Spirulina subsalsa PCC 9445: one gene and its partner. The protein of the gene in region 1 binds, or shares a complex with, the protein of each later gene. Links are inferred from orthologs where the notes say so. Each region holds a gene or a part of one and is shown on either strand. Other genes may lie near its edges.

Region 1 (7,985 bases):
TGCATTTTGTCAACTCCCCTATATAGCGTCCATAAATTGGATGAAACTATAAGCTGTGTGGAAAAACGAAGATCATGTTACATTCCAAAACAGAGCAAAAGACTGTCGGGAAGCCGTCAGGACTGGTGGCGTTAATCCCCCCAACGGGATACAGAAAATTTAGATTAGTGGATCCGTGCGATCGCCCCCTATATCATGGTCTACAATTGGGAATCCTACTGATTAACTTGGGCTGTATTTGGTTTCTCCTCAGCCGTTTAGCCCTGATGGGGTCTTGGTTATTCCTCCCGACCCTTGGATTGATGACTTGGTTCATTCTTGTTTCCACCCTAACCAGTCAATCCCCCTTTCGTTATCCCCTTCCACGCATCATTCTCTGGGGAATTATCCCCCCACTGATCTTTTTTGTGATCATTCTCTATCAACAAGAAACCCAACAATCTGGAATCCTTAACCTCCGGGATGTCTTCATTCTCAGCACCATCCTGGCCACCCTAGGCAGTTTTCCCATCATCCAACGGATTTGGCAGAGAAAACAGTTAGCGGCTTTCTTAGAACAAGGCCACAGTCGCACTCATTTTCATTGTGCCATCTGTCGTCAACCCCTCCATAAGTTGCCCGCCTCGGATTTAATGCCCTTGCTGACGAGGATTGAACAAGCAACCCATAAGTTGAATTCTGTGGTGTATGATGGCTGGTGGTGTCCCCATTGTCATCCTGAATATAGTCGAGACACCATTCACCTACGGGGTTACATTCTCCAACGCCCCCGCCATGTCACAAAATGCCCTCAGTGTCACGACTATACCGTGCAACACAGTACCCGCACCACGCGCAACCGTTATATTGAGCGAGAATTTTGTTACAGTTGCGATTATCGCGATCAATGGTCGCGAGAGATTCCAGAGGATGACAGAAGAACGGCTCGACACCATCGGATTGGAATGTCTGCGGACTCTTGGCACCATTACGGTGGTGGTGGGGGCGGTTTTGGCGGTGGTAGTGGCGGCGGTAGTGGGGGCGGTTTTGGCGGTGGGAGTAGTGGCGGCGGCGGCGCTGGTGGCAGTTGGTAAAAAGCAATGGGCGACCTTAACAAGTTAAGCCTATGTGTTTTAGTTCATTTTTAACACCATGACAGAAGATTTAAAAACTCAATTGCAAGGCATTGATGATCAACTCTCTAAACGGTTTATTGACCTTGATCCCGACGGCTATTTTATTATCTATATTGACCCAGAAGCGGGTTTAATTTGTGCCGATCATTACACGAATACCATTAGTGACAAGGGGTTAGCACTTGACCCAGAAACAGGAGAACCTATTCCGGTGAAAGGGGGCATTAAACGGAGTCCAACCCGGACATTTAAAGGACGCACAGCCAAGGAATTAGGAATGGAAATCACTGAGAAAACTAACCCTTGCCCCTTGTCCCGTTTGGATCATGCGCTTTATTTAGGTCGAGAATTTGTGCGGGCGGAGTTGGCATTAATCCGGGGTGAAACTTACATCCAAGATTAGCAGGATTGATCCTTAAGAATTGAGACTTGAACTCCTTATTCTGGGAGTTGTCGCACTTGCTTTTGTAATGTGCGCGGGTCTAAGGCATCCCGGAGGCCATCCCCCAATAAATTAAAGGCTAAAACCGTTAAAACCACCAAAGCAGCAGGGGACCAAACTAACCAAGGTTGTAGAACTAAAATCGAGGCATTGGTAGCCACAGAAAGCAAATTTCCCCAGGAGGGATCCGGTTGTTGAATACCTAAACCAATCAAACTTAAGACCGACTCCGCCACAATAAAACCGGGTACGGCCAAAGTGGCTGAAATAATAATATAAGTGGCGGTTTGGGGTAAGATATGGCGGACAATAATTAAGGGAGAACTTGCCCCAATCACCCGCGCTGCATCCACAAATTCCCGTTCTTTAATGGAGAGAACTTGACCGCGAACGACCCGCGCTAATCCTGACCAACTAACAAAAGAAGTAATGACAATAATTAATACAAAACGCTGGGCGCTACTCATGCTCATGGGTAAAATCGCCGCCAGTGCCACTAATAAGTAAATGGTGGGGATGGTCATTAAAACTTCTACCATCCGCATCAAAACACTGTCTACAATGCCACCAAAATAGCCCGAAATACCCCCCACGAACATCCCAAGGGGGAAGGATATGGCAATGCCTAATAAACCGATACTGAGGCTAATTCTCCCACCAAAGATTAACCGACTAAATTGATCCCGGCCTTGTTCGTCAGTTCCCAAGAGATTAATAAATCCCTCGCCAACAGTGCCAAAGAGGTGGATGTCCAAGGGGATGAAATACAAAAACTTGTAGGGAGTGCCACGGACAAAGAGGCGTAGGGGAGAGGGTTGGCTAAAATCTACCGTGAGGAGGCGATCGCCTGTTTCCAAATCCGTCGGCCCCTGGGTGGTGGGGTAAACGTGGGGGCCGATGAATGCGCCTGTGTCGGGATTGCGCCAAAAAATTTGGGTGGGAGGTAACAGAGAACCATCAACCTGAAAATGCTCAACAGGGTGATAGGGAGCGACAAAATCCGCCAAGATCACAATGGCATAGAAAATAATCAGGATTGTGCCGCCAAATCGCGCCAGAGAGTTCTTTTTAAGTTTCCGCCACCAGTCCATGAATTTTCTTAAATTATTGTAGGTTTGGGATTAATATATCGCATTTTTTTAAGGAATTATCGGTTGAGGCGGTGAAGAACAGGCTATGCTGAACATAAAGACTGAATCACTACAGATCCCCTTATGAAAGTTGGACTCCAACCCCTCCTAAACGATAGCAACCTTGACGCGAATCAATCCAGTAGCCAGCGTCAACTGTCGGTTTCCGTGTCGGCGGTTTCCGATGAAGGCGATCGCGGACTTCCCCTCAATCTCTGTTTAGTGCTGGATCATAGTGGCTCTATGAACGGTACACCGCTAAAAACCGTCAAAGAGGCCGCCTTGCAACTGGTGGATAAATTAACCCCTCGCGATCGCATCTCCGTTGTCGCCTTTGATCATCGCGCCAAGGTGATCATCCCCAATCAACCCGTCAATGATGTAGAAAGTGTTAAAAAACGGATTAGTAAATTAGAAGCTGATGGAGGAACCGCCATTGATGAAGGCCTAAAATTGGGCATTGAAGAAATTGCCAAAGGAAAACAAGACACATCGAGTCAAATTTTTCTCTTGACAGATGGAGAAAACGAACACGGAGACAATGGGCGCTGCTTAAAATTAGCAGGTTTAGCCTCCAGTTATAACATTACCTTGAATACCTTGGGATTTGGTTCTCATTGGAATCAGGACGTTTTAGAAAATATCTCCGACACGGCCGGAGGAACTTTATCTTATATTGAATTTCCCGAACAGGCTGTTGATGAATTTGGACGACTATTTACCCGAGTGCAATCCGTCGGCTTAACCAATGCTTATTTACTGTTAGAATTAGCCCCCAATGTGCGTTTAGCCGAACTCAAACCCTTAGCCCAAGTTGCCCCAGATACCATTGAATTACCTGTGCAGAAAGAGCAGGATTTATATATTGTCCGTTTGGGCGATTTAATGAAAGAAGAACGGGTTATTTTGGCCAATTTGTATTTAAATCAATTTCCGCCCGGTCAGCAATGGGTGGTAAGTACCCAAGTTCGCTATGATGATCCGGCCTTGGGACAGGGTAATTTATTGTCGGAAAAAGTGCCAGTTTATGCCAATGTGCAAGCGGTTTATCAACCTGCAAATAACGAGAAAGTCCAGAAAGAAATTCTGGCTTTAGCCAAGTACCGACAGACCCAAATTGCTGAGACAAAACTCCAGCAAGGGGACAAAGTGGGGGCGGCCACCATGTTACAAACGGCGGCAAAAACAGCGTTGCAATTAGGGGATCAAAGTGCGGCGACAGTCTTACAAAAAAGTGCTACTCGGTTACAATCCGGTGAGGAGTTATCCGAGGCCGACCGGAAGAAAACCCGCATTGTCTCTAAGACTATTTTACAGGAATAAGGAAGCAGCACCCCCCCGCCTAGGGTCAATTATCAGTTATCAATTCCAAAGTCCCCTACTTTCTCGAATACCAAGCGACGGGTATTTTGGGGCGTGGAATATAGAGTAATTGACCAATAATTGGGGGGGAACTCTGACAAACGTTCGGCCCACTCAATGGCCGTAATCCCCGCTTCTACTTCGATACCATCCCAATAGGTTTCTAGGGCTAAAGATTCTACATCTTCGGGCTGTAAACGGTACAAATCAATATGATACAACGGTAAACGCCCCTCGACATACTCATTAATCAGGGTAAAAGTCGGGCTTAAAATGGGTTCTTTTATGCCCAAACCTTCCCCCAAGGCCTGAACAAATGTGGTTTTTCCGGCTCCTAAATCCCCCGATAACAGGAGAATCGTAGCGGGGGGGATGGTTTCCCCCAAACGACGGGCAAAAGCCTGTAATGCGGCTAAATTGCAGTCTGGTAGCTCAATTTTATTCTCCACCGTATCCCTCACCCCTCTACAGTTAACGTATCATCAGCAAATTTAATGCCGTGGGTGCGACCATACCAACGGATTAGAACCTTAGCTAATCGTTGATGATCATGGCGCACATAGCCTGTTTCTCCATCTTCATCCATGATATTCGCGGCCACAATGCGCCGCCCTAAATGGCCGACTTCCTCCCGATCTAAGAATACCGGATGGGAATTTTCTTGAGCATAGCGGATCAGGGTGTGGGCGGAGGGGGTGCGACGGTGGACGATGACCGCATCAAATAACCGTTTGCCACAAACGCGGTCAATGGCGCGAATATGGTCGGCGACAGTATAACTATCGGTTTCTCCCGGTTGGGTCATGATATTACAAACATAAATGCGAGGAACTTTGGTTTTAGCGATCGCCGCTCGAATTTCGGGAACCAGCAAATTGGGAATTACACTGGTGTAGAGACTTCCGGGCCCCATAATAATAAAATCCGCCTCCTCAATCGCCCGAATGGCCGCAGGTAAGGCCGGGGGATGTTCTGGGGTACAGCCAATCTCTACAATTTTGCCCCCCGCTTGGGGAATTTTTGACTCCCCTTCCACCCAACGACCATCGGCCATTTTCGCCCAAAGTCGCACATCGGAAAGGGTCGCAGGCAAGACCCGGCCGCGCACCGCCAAGACTTTTGAACTGGCCGCGATCGCCTGTTCCAAATCCCCCGTAATCTCACTCATAGCCGTCAAGAACAAATTACCGAAACTATGACCCGATAATCCATCCCCCGCATTAAAGCGATATTGAAACAACTCCGTTAATAACTTTTCCTCATCCGCCAAGGCCGCCACACAATTGCGAATATCCCCCGGCGGCAACACCCCAATTTCCCGCCGTAAACGTCCCGAAGACCCCCCATCATCAGCCACCGTTACAATGGCCGTAATATTGGCGCTATACTCCTTCAAACCCCGCAACAGGGTAGATAAACCCGTCCCCCCCCCAATGGCCACAATGCGCGGCCCTCGATTGAGACGACGACGAGTCATTAAAGCATCAATCAAGCGTTGTTCACTCCCCGGATTCAACACTTCCGTAATCGTGCCGAAACTGCGCGTTTGTCCCCACAACAGCAAAAAAACCCCCAACACCACCGCCACCGGCCCAGAAATATAACTGGGCAAAATGCGGGCGATTAACTCCAAAATTTCCGAGAAAAACCACATCAGGCGGTAAATCGGCGTGAGTCCCACCCAAATAGCAATCCCCAAAACCGTCAGGACAAACCCGGTGACACTAATCAACAGCCAACGTTTAATGAGAATCCCAGGAGCCAGCCATTTAAACCAGTGGTTCATTTCCTTGGGAGTGCGCCGACTCACTGCCGCCAAATGGATTTTTTCCAGTCTGAGACTGCGTAATGCTTGTTCGATTAGACCAATGGACATAGTAAATGATAACTAACGGAGTGTGTTCAGCAGAGTGACAGTGTACCGATCAGGGAGTTTTAGCGCCAATCTTGAGATAGAGTGCCAAACCTTTGACCCAGTTTACATAAATCCTCAAGATGTCCTAAAGGTAAATAGTTTGGGATACAGTCTTCGAGGCAGGTCATGCCGGATGGGAGTGTAAAGTTTTAAGTGCAATCTTAGGCAGGAATCGTTAAAAGAGCAAATGGCATTGTCTACATCCCCTTCAGAACAAACAATTTTAGGCATTGACCCCGGTTTAGCCCAGTTAGGTTTTGGGTCGATTCACTGTCGGAATGTTCCGCTCACTTCTGTTTCCGCCCAATCTGACCAGAAACCCGTACAATTATTAGATTTTGGAGTCATAGAAACGCCGAAAAAAACCCCCATCGGTCAACGTCTGGCCACCATCTACGATGATCTACACACCCTGTTAACGGAAATTCAACCGGATTTAGTGGCCATTGAAAAATTCTTTTTTTATCGCATGAGCAACACCATCCTCGTCGCCCAGGCCCGAGGGGTTGTATTATTGGTTCTCGCCCAACATGATGTTCCCTATGTGGAGTTTACCCCAGCCCAAGTCAAGCAAGCCCTCACGGGATATGGCAACGCGGACAAGCGGGAAGTACAGGCGGCCGTAGCGCGGGAGTTAGAGTTAGAACAGTATCCGAAACCTGATGATGCGGCTGATGCTTTAGCGGTAGCGTTAACTGCTTGGTTTTCTGGCACTTAATGGGAGCTTGCTGAATGGGGGAATAGGCAATCTGGACCCATTAACTTTTGAGGGGTTCGGGGAGCTATAAGTCCCGCGCTGTACCCGTAGGGTCAGCGTCGGGATGATGTCACGAAAAACGGGACACAGAATATTGAGCGTCTTCGCGCAGTCGTCCCGCTCGACGGAATAGTTCTTTTCCGGTGGCTAAGTAATGGTCATCGTAGTTTAAGGTAAACCATTCTAATTCTTCTAAAGCGTCACTAATATGATTGAGACAGTAGTATAAATTCGCCGCCACTCCGGCCACCTTAGCCGGATTAGGTTGAGAGGCAAATAAAGACTGGGCTTGATTTAAGTCCTGACGACAGTTGGAGAGATAATTTTGAAACAGACTCATTAATTCATCATCGAAGGGATCGGCGGCCAATTGGTCAATTTCGGCCTCTAGGGGGTTCAAAATCTGGCTAATGAGTCGGTTAACGGGTTGATAGACTCCCTGAAACCAACGGACAAAATGCACATCGCGATCGCGTCCGGATTCTTGGGTGGTCTGATATTCCTCCTGGGATGCTTGACTGCGCTTTTGTCGTCGATATTGACTCCCCATCCGTTGTTGCTCATAAACCTGTTGGTCATATACTGAGCGCTGTTGAGGATCCCCCAATACTTCATAGGCCGCATTTAACTCGACAATCTTCTCATGATTCGCCTGTTCATGTTGACTATCGGGGTGATATTGTTTGACCAAACGGCGATACGCACGCTTAATGTCCCCCTGGCTCGCGTGGGGAGGAAGACCAAGTACCTTATACGGATTAGACTCTGGCATAACCACCTAATATCACAGGCTTGTATTTTGACACTCCCGACTCTTTTCTAGATAGGGATTCTTTCATTTTCAACGAGAAGACACCCCTATAATGGGCAGTGTCTTCTGCGTTTTTTATACCTCGATATGACTTCTCCCCCTGACCTAGAAATTGTCAATTTAACCAAACGCTTTGGCCCGTTGCTGGCTTTAGATCAAGTCTCTCTGCGGATTAAACCGGGGACGTTTCACGCCTTGCTTGGGGAGAATGGGGCGGGCAAGAGTACGCTGGTGAAGTGTGTTATGGGCTACTATCATCCTGACCGAGGGGATATTGTGATTAATGGCAAATCCCGCACCATTCAGTCCCCCCGAGTTGCCCATCAGTATGGGGTGGGAATGGTCTATCAACATTTCACCTCGATTCCGGCTATGACGGTGGCGGAAAATTTGGTTCTAGCTCGCTATGGGGGGTCAACTTGGATTCATTGGCCTCGGGAGTATGAGGTGCTG
Region 2 (5,477 bases), 1.3 Mb from region 1 along the record:
CTTATCATACATAATTCGGCTCTCATCCCGACGCTTGCCAGTGGCAAAGCGCGGGGCTTCCCGCCGATTAGCTAAAAAAAGAACTTAACGCTGGTTTGTGATCAGCGTTTTGAAACAAGTTAAAAAACCCTAACGGGGGGAAATGGGGATTTCGGTATCCTTGGCGGTTAATTTGCCGGAAGTAAACTCAGCTAAAGCCGCTAAAGGCCAAGCAAAGCCCCCTAACATAAATTTAAAAGCGAGAGGCACATCAATGATGATTTCTTTCATTTCAGCGTCTTTGTCCCCACGAATGGCGATCAGATAAGAACGTCCGACCCAACCAATCCAGCCTGTAATATACAGGAACAGAATACTGGGGATTAAGAAGTCGCCCGCGTGGGAGAGGCTACCATCCACGATTAAGTGAGGATACCCTTCCGGGCCACAGAGGGCTTGAGCATAACGTTCAGCGCGTTTTTTGCCAGACAGGGGATCATCAGTGGTGTTCCGGAAGCTTTTAGACTTCTGGATATAAGCAGAAGACTCGCTACAAGGCACTAGGCCGTACTCATCGGCGGAGGCTGAGGGAGCAAAATTGAACCACAGCGTCATTACTAGAATCAAAGCTAACAACTTTCGCATTGAAATGTTTCCTTTTGTTACGAAACAATAAGTTTTTTGTACAAAAGCGACGGTTTATCATTTGTACATCGAAGCGATCTTACTCTGACCTGTTAATCCAGTAAAGATTACTTTACAAAAAGTGAAAGCTTCTTTCAGAACCCAGCAGAAAAGTCTGTACAGGTCAGGGCTTTTGTTAAACTGGGAGAAAGCTTAGGGTGAGATAATGGCGACGATTTTAGCAATAGAAACCAGTTGTGATGAAACCGCCGTTGCGATTGTAAAGAATCGTAACATTCTGAGTAGTGTCGTGGCCTCTCAAATTAAATTGCATCAACCCTATGGCGGGGTAGTGCCAGAAGTGGCTTCTCGTCAACACCTCGAAAGTATTAATTTTTGTTTGGATCAAGCGCTACAGGAAGCCCGATTAGATTGGGGGGGTATTGATGGGGTGGCGGCCACTTGCGCGCCGGGTTTGGTGGGGGCGTTGTTGGTGGGGTTAACGGCGGCTAAAACCCTGTCGGTGGTTCACCGGAAGCCTTTTTTTGGGGTGCATCATCTGGAGGGGCATATTTATGCGACTTATTTGTTGGAACCGACCTTAAAGCCGCCTTTTTTGTGTTTGTTGGTGTCGGGGGGTCATACCAGTTTACTCCGGGTTGAAGACTGCGGTCGTTATGAGATGCTGGGGACGACGCGAGATGATGCGGCGGGGGAATGTTTTGATAAGGTGGCTCGTTTGTTAAAGTTAGGCTATCCGGGGGGGCCGGTGATTGATCGGTTGGCGAATACGGGGAATCCGGAGGCTTTTGCGTTGCCCGAAGGCAAGATTTCGTTACCCCAAGGGGGCTATCACCCCTATGATTGCAGTTTTAGTGGCTTAAAAACGGCGGTGTTGCGGTTGGTGGAGAAGTTGGAGGAGGAGGGGGTGGAGCCTCTTCCGGTGGCGGATATTGCGGCGAGTTTTCAACGGGTGGTGGTGCGATCGCTCACGAAACGAACGATTCAATGTGCTTTAGACTATGGTTTAGATACTATTGCCGTAGGGGGGGGAGTGGCCGCGAATCAGGGCTTACGGAAGATGTTGGAAGAGACGGCGGCCCCCCATCAGCTTAAGGTTTATTTCCCGCCCCTACGCCTTTGTACGGATAATGCAGCCATGATTGCCTGTGCCGCCTCGGAACATTGCGATCGCGGTCATATCTCTCCCCTGACTCTCAATGCCCAATCTCGTCTGAACATTACTGAGGTTATGGGGTTATATCGGGAATAGGGAGTCGGGAATCGGGAGTCGGGAGTCGGTGTAGGGAGTCGGGGGGAGGGGGAGAGAGGGAGACAAGGAATTAAGACTTATTACTTATTACCTATTACCTCCTCCCTGTTCCCCGTTCCCCGTTCCCTAAAATAAAAGAGTTTTAGCTATTCACTATTCCCCTGCTCCCCTGCTCCCCCTCTCCCCTGCCCAGTTATTCAGCAGACTCTAATTAGGGGAGATGTCTATTGCCTCGCCAGACGACTAGACTTTCTCAGCAAGCCCTAGTTAAGAATTTACATTCGGCGTGATAAACTATTGATAATCAGTCCCTACCCGTGACCAGTGACCCTGAATCTTTGCCCTTACCACTGTTCACCGAACACGGTTTGCATAACGTTACGTCGCTAATGCTACACCACTTTCCAAGGATCAAAAACCCAGCTTCAACCCAGTGGATGCGCGTCCATCACAAAAGCGTTAACTCCAATCCTGTTAACTCCTGCTCGCATTCACTTACTCAAGCAACAACGATTCAAGGAATGGGAAATGAACAGCAAGGCAAGCATAATAGACCCCACTTAATAAGTATATAAAGGATAATTTGAGATGGAATTTTCAATCGCTACATTACTAGCCCAATTTAGTCAAGATAAATTAGTAGCTGGTAAATACCTAGAAAAACGCCTCAATTGTGAGGATGAGGAATGTCAAGAAAAACTCCTAGTCGCCCTGGACGCTTTAGAGCGTATTGGTGTTTTAAGCAAAGAAATGGGGAAATATCGCCGAGTTTATGAGGAGGGAGTGGTTGAGGCAAAACTGCGCTGTTCGAGTAAAGGATTCTGTTTTGCGATTCAAGATGAAGAAGGTGCCGATGATATTTATGTACGGGAAAGTCATTTAAGCACCGCTTGGAATGGTGATCGCGTTTTAGTCAGAGTGATTAAAGAGGGCAGTCGTCGCCGTTCACCAGAAGGGGAAGTCAAAGTGATTTTAGATCGGGCGAATCCTTCCCTCCTCGCACGGATCAAAAAAGCCCCCGTCGGTTTCCGGGCAGTTCCCCTCGATGATCGTTTACTTTTTGAACTGGATCTAACCAATGATTCCAGCCAACTTGATGATGCCATTGATCATCTTGTTCATGTAGAAGTCATTCGTTATCCCCTCGGCACCTCCCTACCCCTCGGACGAGTCACCAAAATCCTCGGCAGTGATGCCGAAGCCGCCGCCGACACAGATATTGTCTGTTGCAAACATGATTTACCCCAAACCTTCAGCGAAAAAGTCTTAGAGTCCGCCAAAGCCATCGGGACAGCGCCCGCCTCGGGGAAACTGCCCAAAGCGGACTTCAAAAATCGTCTAGATTTGCGCTCCTTACTAACCGTCAGTTTAGAGGATGAGAAATATCTCCAAGGGGATAAACCCCAGCTAATTGAAAATGCTTTTAGTTTAGAACCCCTGCCAGAAAATCAATGGAAACTAACTATTCATATTGCTGATTTTGCCCACTATATTGAACCCCACTCTTCCCTAGACTATGCCGCCAGAAAGCGCGGCACCGCCGTTCATCTAGGCGAGTTAAAACTCCCCATGTTACCGGACAGTGTGATTGAACGCTGTTCCTTAGCCCTGAATGAAGAACGGTTGGCGTTTAGCATTATCCTGACCCTGAATAAACATGGGATTATTCTCGCCCATGATATTCAGCCCAGCGTGGTGCAAGTAGATTATCAGATGAGTTATCAACAAATTCAAGAATATTTACGGGATGAAAGCCAAGTCGGGGAGGAGGTGAAAGCGCCTGTTGAGATGTTAGATAAACTCTTTTTCACCTTGGGGCCGGTGATCAAAGCCCAACGCTTACAACGGGGCGGCTTTGATCTGCACATGGAAATCCGCTCCCCCTTTAAAGATGAAGGGCGTTTAGGGACGTTGGCCATTGCCGATCATTTACCGATTCAAGCCATGTTAATGGAGGTAGCCCTGTTAGCTGGGAAAGCGGTAGCGGATCATTGTCGTAATTTAGAATTACCTGCGATTTATTGCACCCAACCTGAACCGGATATGATGGAACTCGAAGATTTCCTGAAATTGGGGATCAATCTGGGTTTAGATTTAGATGTGGAGTCAGAGGATGATCTTCAATCCCGGGACTATCAAGGATTTGTTCAGGAAATTGCCGGGTCTTCTGCACCGAAAATTCTCACGGAATTTTTACGCAGTACCCTACGTTCTCCGATGCATAGTACCAAGCCGGGGCCTCATTTTGGGTTAGCCTACGGGGATGGTTATTGTCATGTTCTGAGTCCGGGACAACGTTTTGCAGATTTACAGGTACAGCGCGTTTTACATCTCTTGTTTGAGGAAGGACGCGATCGCCGTTCCACCCGGGCTAAAATTCGGGTTAATCTCGGCAGTAGTACTTGTTACGACCAAATTAGTTGGAATATTTTACCCCCCCAAATCCAAACCCAATGGGAACAAGATATGGCCATGTTGATTAATCATCTCAATGAGCGAGATAAAGTGGCCGAAGATGCCGAACGGGATTTAATTGGCCTGAAAAAAGCCGAGAAGATGAAAGAACGCACTGGGGAAGTATTTACAGGGTTAATTACGGGGGTTCAATCCTACGGTTTCTTTGTGGAAATTGAGGAGTTAATGGTGGAGGGATTGGTTCATGTTAGCTCCTTGAAAGATGACTGGTATGAATACCGTTCTCGCCATAGTTGTCTCGTGGGACGGAAAAATCGCACCGCTTACCGTTTAGGCGATCGCGTGGAAGTACAGGTCAAGAGTGTAGACTACTACCGTCAACAGATTGACCTCGTAACCGTCAGTGGTGGCAGTGATGCTAGCAATGAGGATTTCGAGGATGACTAAAAACAATTGACCTAGGGCTTGTTGAATAACTGGGCTAGGGAACGGGGGAGAGGGGGAGCAGGGGAGCAGGGGAGCAGGGGAGAATTGATAATTATTCCCTATTCCCGACTCCCGACTCCCTAGGGCGCAAGCATTGCGCCCCTACACCGACACCCGTTCCCCGTTCCCCGTTCCCTGTTCCCTCAACCCCTAACTTTGAGGATTAGGGATAGTAATATCCACCGTTGTTATATTAGAATCCAAACGACTTAAAGGGGGGGTAATATCCCGAGAATTTCCTACGACTAACGTCGTCAATTGATCCGGAGTGAGATAGGTTTGAGCCACCCGTTGAACATCCTCAATGGTTGTGTTTTGAACTTGCCGTTGATATTGGAAAATATAATCCGCCGGATAGTCATAGTATTCATAGCGCATCAGACGGGAGAGGGTTTGTCCGGGAGATTGGAAGTTAAACACAAAAGAATTGAGGATGGAGTTTTTCGCATAATCGAGTTCCTCCGATGAAATTGGCGCATTGCGTAGATTATTCACTTCTCCTAGGACATATTGAATAAACGGCACCGTTGCTTCTGAGCGAGTTTGTCCTCCGGCAATGAAAACCCCCGGATAGTCAAAATTGGGACTCCAGAAACCATAGACTGAATAGGCTAAACCTTGGCGCGATCGCACTTCATTAAATAAACGCCCGCCAAAGCCATTTAACACCCCATTGAGGACACTTAAGGCCGGATAGTCT

What was found.
Region 2: the proteins of tsaE (region 1) and tsaD are in contact, whole or in part, in a crystal structure (PDB 6N9A), measured with the Thermotoga maritima proteins. The link is inferred for Spirulina subsalsa PCC 9445 from one-to-one orthologs. Residues at the interface, in WP_004082108.1 of Thermotoga maritima: Leu37, Gly38, Lys46, Lys57, Val59, Lys60, Ser61, Thr63, Phe64, Thr65, Leu66, Met67, Val69, Pro71, Tyr82, Arg83, Leu84, Asp86, Asp88, Phe89, Asp93, Ile128, Asp130, Glu131, Arg134; in WP_004082750.1 of Thermotoga maritima: Cys10, Asp11, Arg49, His50, Leu82, Gly84, Gly135, Gly136, Glu154, Thr155, Leu156, Asp157, Asp158, Ser159, Glu162, Asp165, Lys166, Arg169, Leu170, Tyr175, Lys213, Thr214, Leu217, Tyr218, Gln221, Arg222, Asn324.

Annotation. Positions count from the first base shown.
Region 1 is NZ_JH980292.1:1,674,763-1,682,747, forward strand. Bases 2,771-5,504 are described here. They hold tsaE (tRNA (adenosine(37)-N6)-threonylcarbamoyltransferase complex ATPase subunit type 1 TsaE), read right to left. Parts: upstream 4,499-5,504; coding sequence 4,043-4,498; downstream 2,771-4,042. Other genes in these bases: SPI9445_RS0107840 (vWA domain-containing protein), read left to right, coding at 2,772-4,010; SPI9445_RS0107850 (gluconeogenesis factor YvcK family protein), read right to left, coding at 4,507-5,504. Outside these bases: SPI9445_RS30900 (hypothetical protein), read left to right, coding at 75-1,073; SPI9445_RS0107830 (DUF4346 domain-containing protein), read left to right, coding at 1,132-1,518; SPI9445_RS0107835 (ABC transporter permease), read right to left, coding at 1,554-2,648; more of SPI9445_RS0107850, read right to left, coding at 5,505-5,925; crossover junction endodeoxyribonuclease RuvC, read left to right, coding at 6,152-6,682; SPI9445_RS0107860 (J domain-containing protein), read right to left, coding at 6,792-7,493; SPI9445_RS0107865 (ABC transporter ATP-binding protein), read left to right, coding at 7,620-7,985. UniProt on the Escherichia coli protein: Required for the formation of a threonylcarbamoyl group on adenosine at position 37 (t(6)A37) in tRNAs that read codons beginning with adenine.
Region 2 is NZ_JH980292.1:3,003,291-3,008,767, forward strand. What follows is about bases 1-2,852. They hold tsaD (tRNA (adenosine(37)-N6)-threonylcarbamoyltransferase complex transferase subunit TsaD), read left to right. Parts: upstream 1-829; coding sequence 830-1,876; downstream 1,877-2,852. Other genes in these bases: SPI9445_RS0113655 (photosystem I reaction center subunit III), read right to left, coding at 130-624; SPI9445_RS0113665 (ribonuclease R family protein), read left to right, coding at 2,465-2,852. Outside these bases: more of SPI9445_RS0113665, read left to right, coding at 2,853-4,738; SPI9445_RS0113670 (M16 family metallopeptidase), read right to left, coding at 4,928-5,477.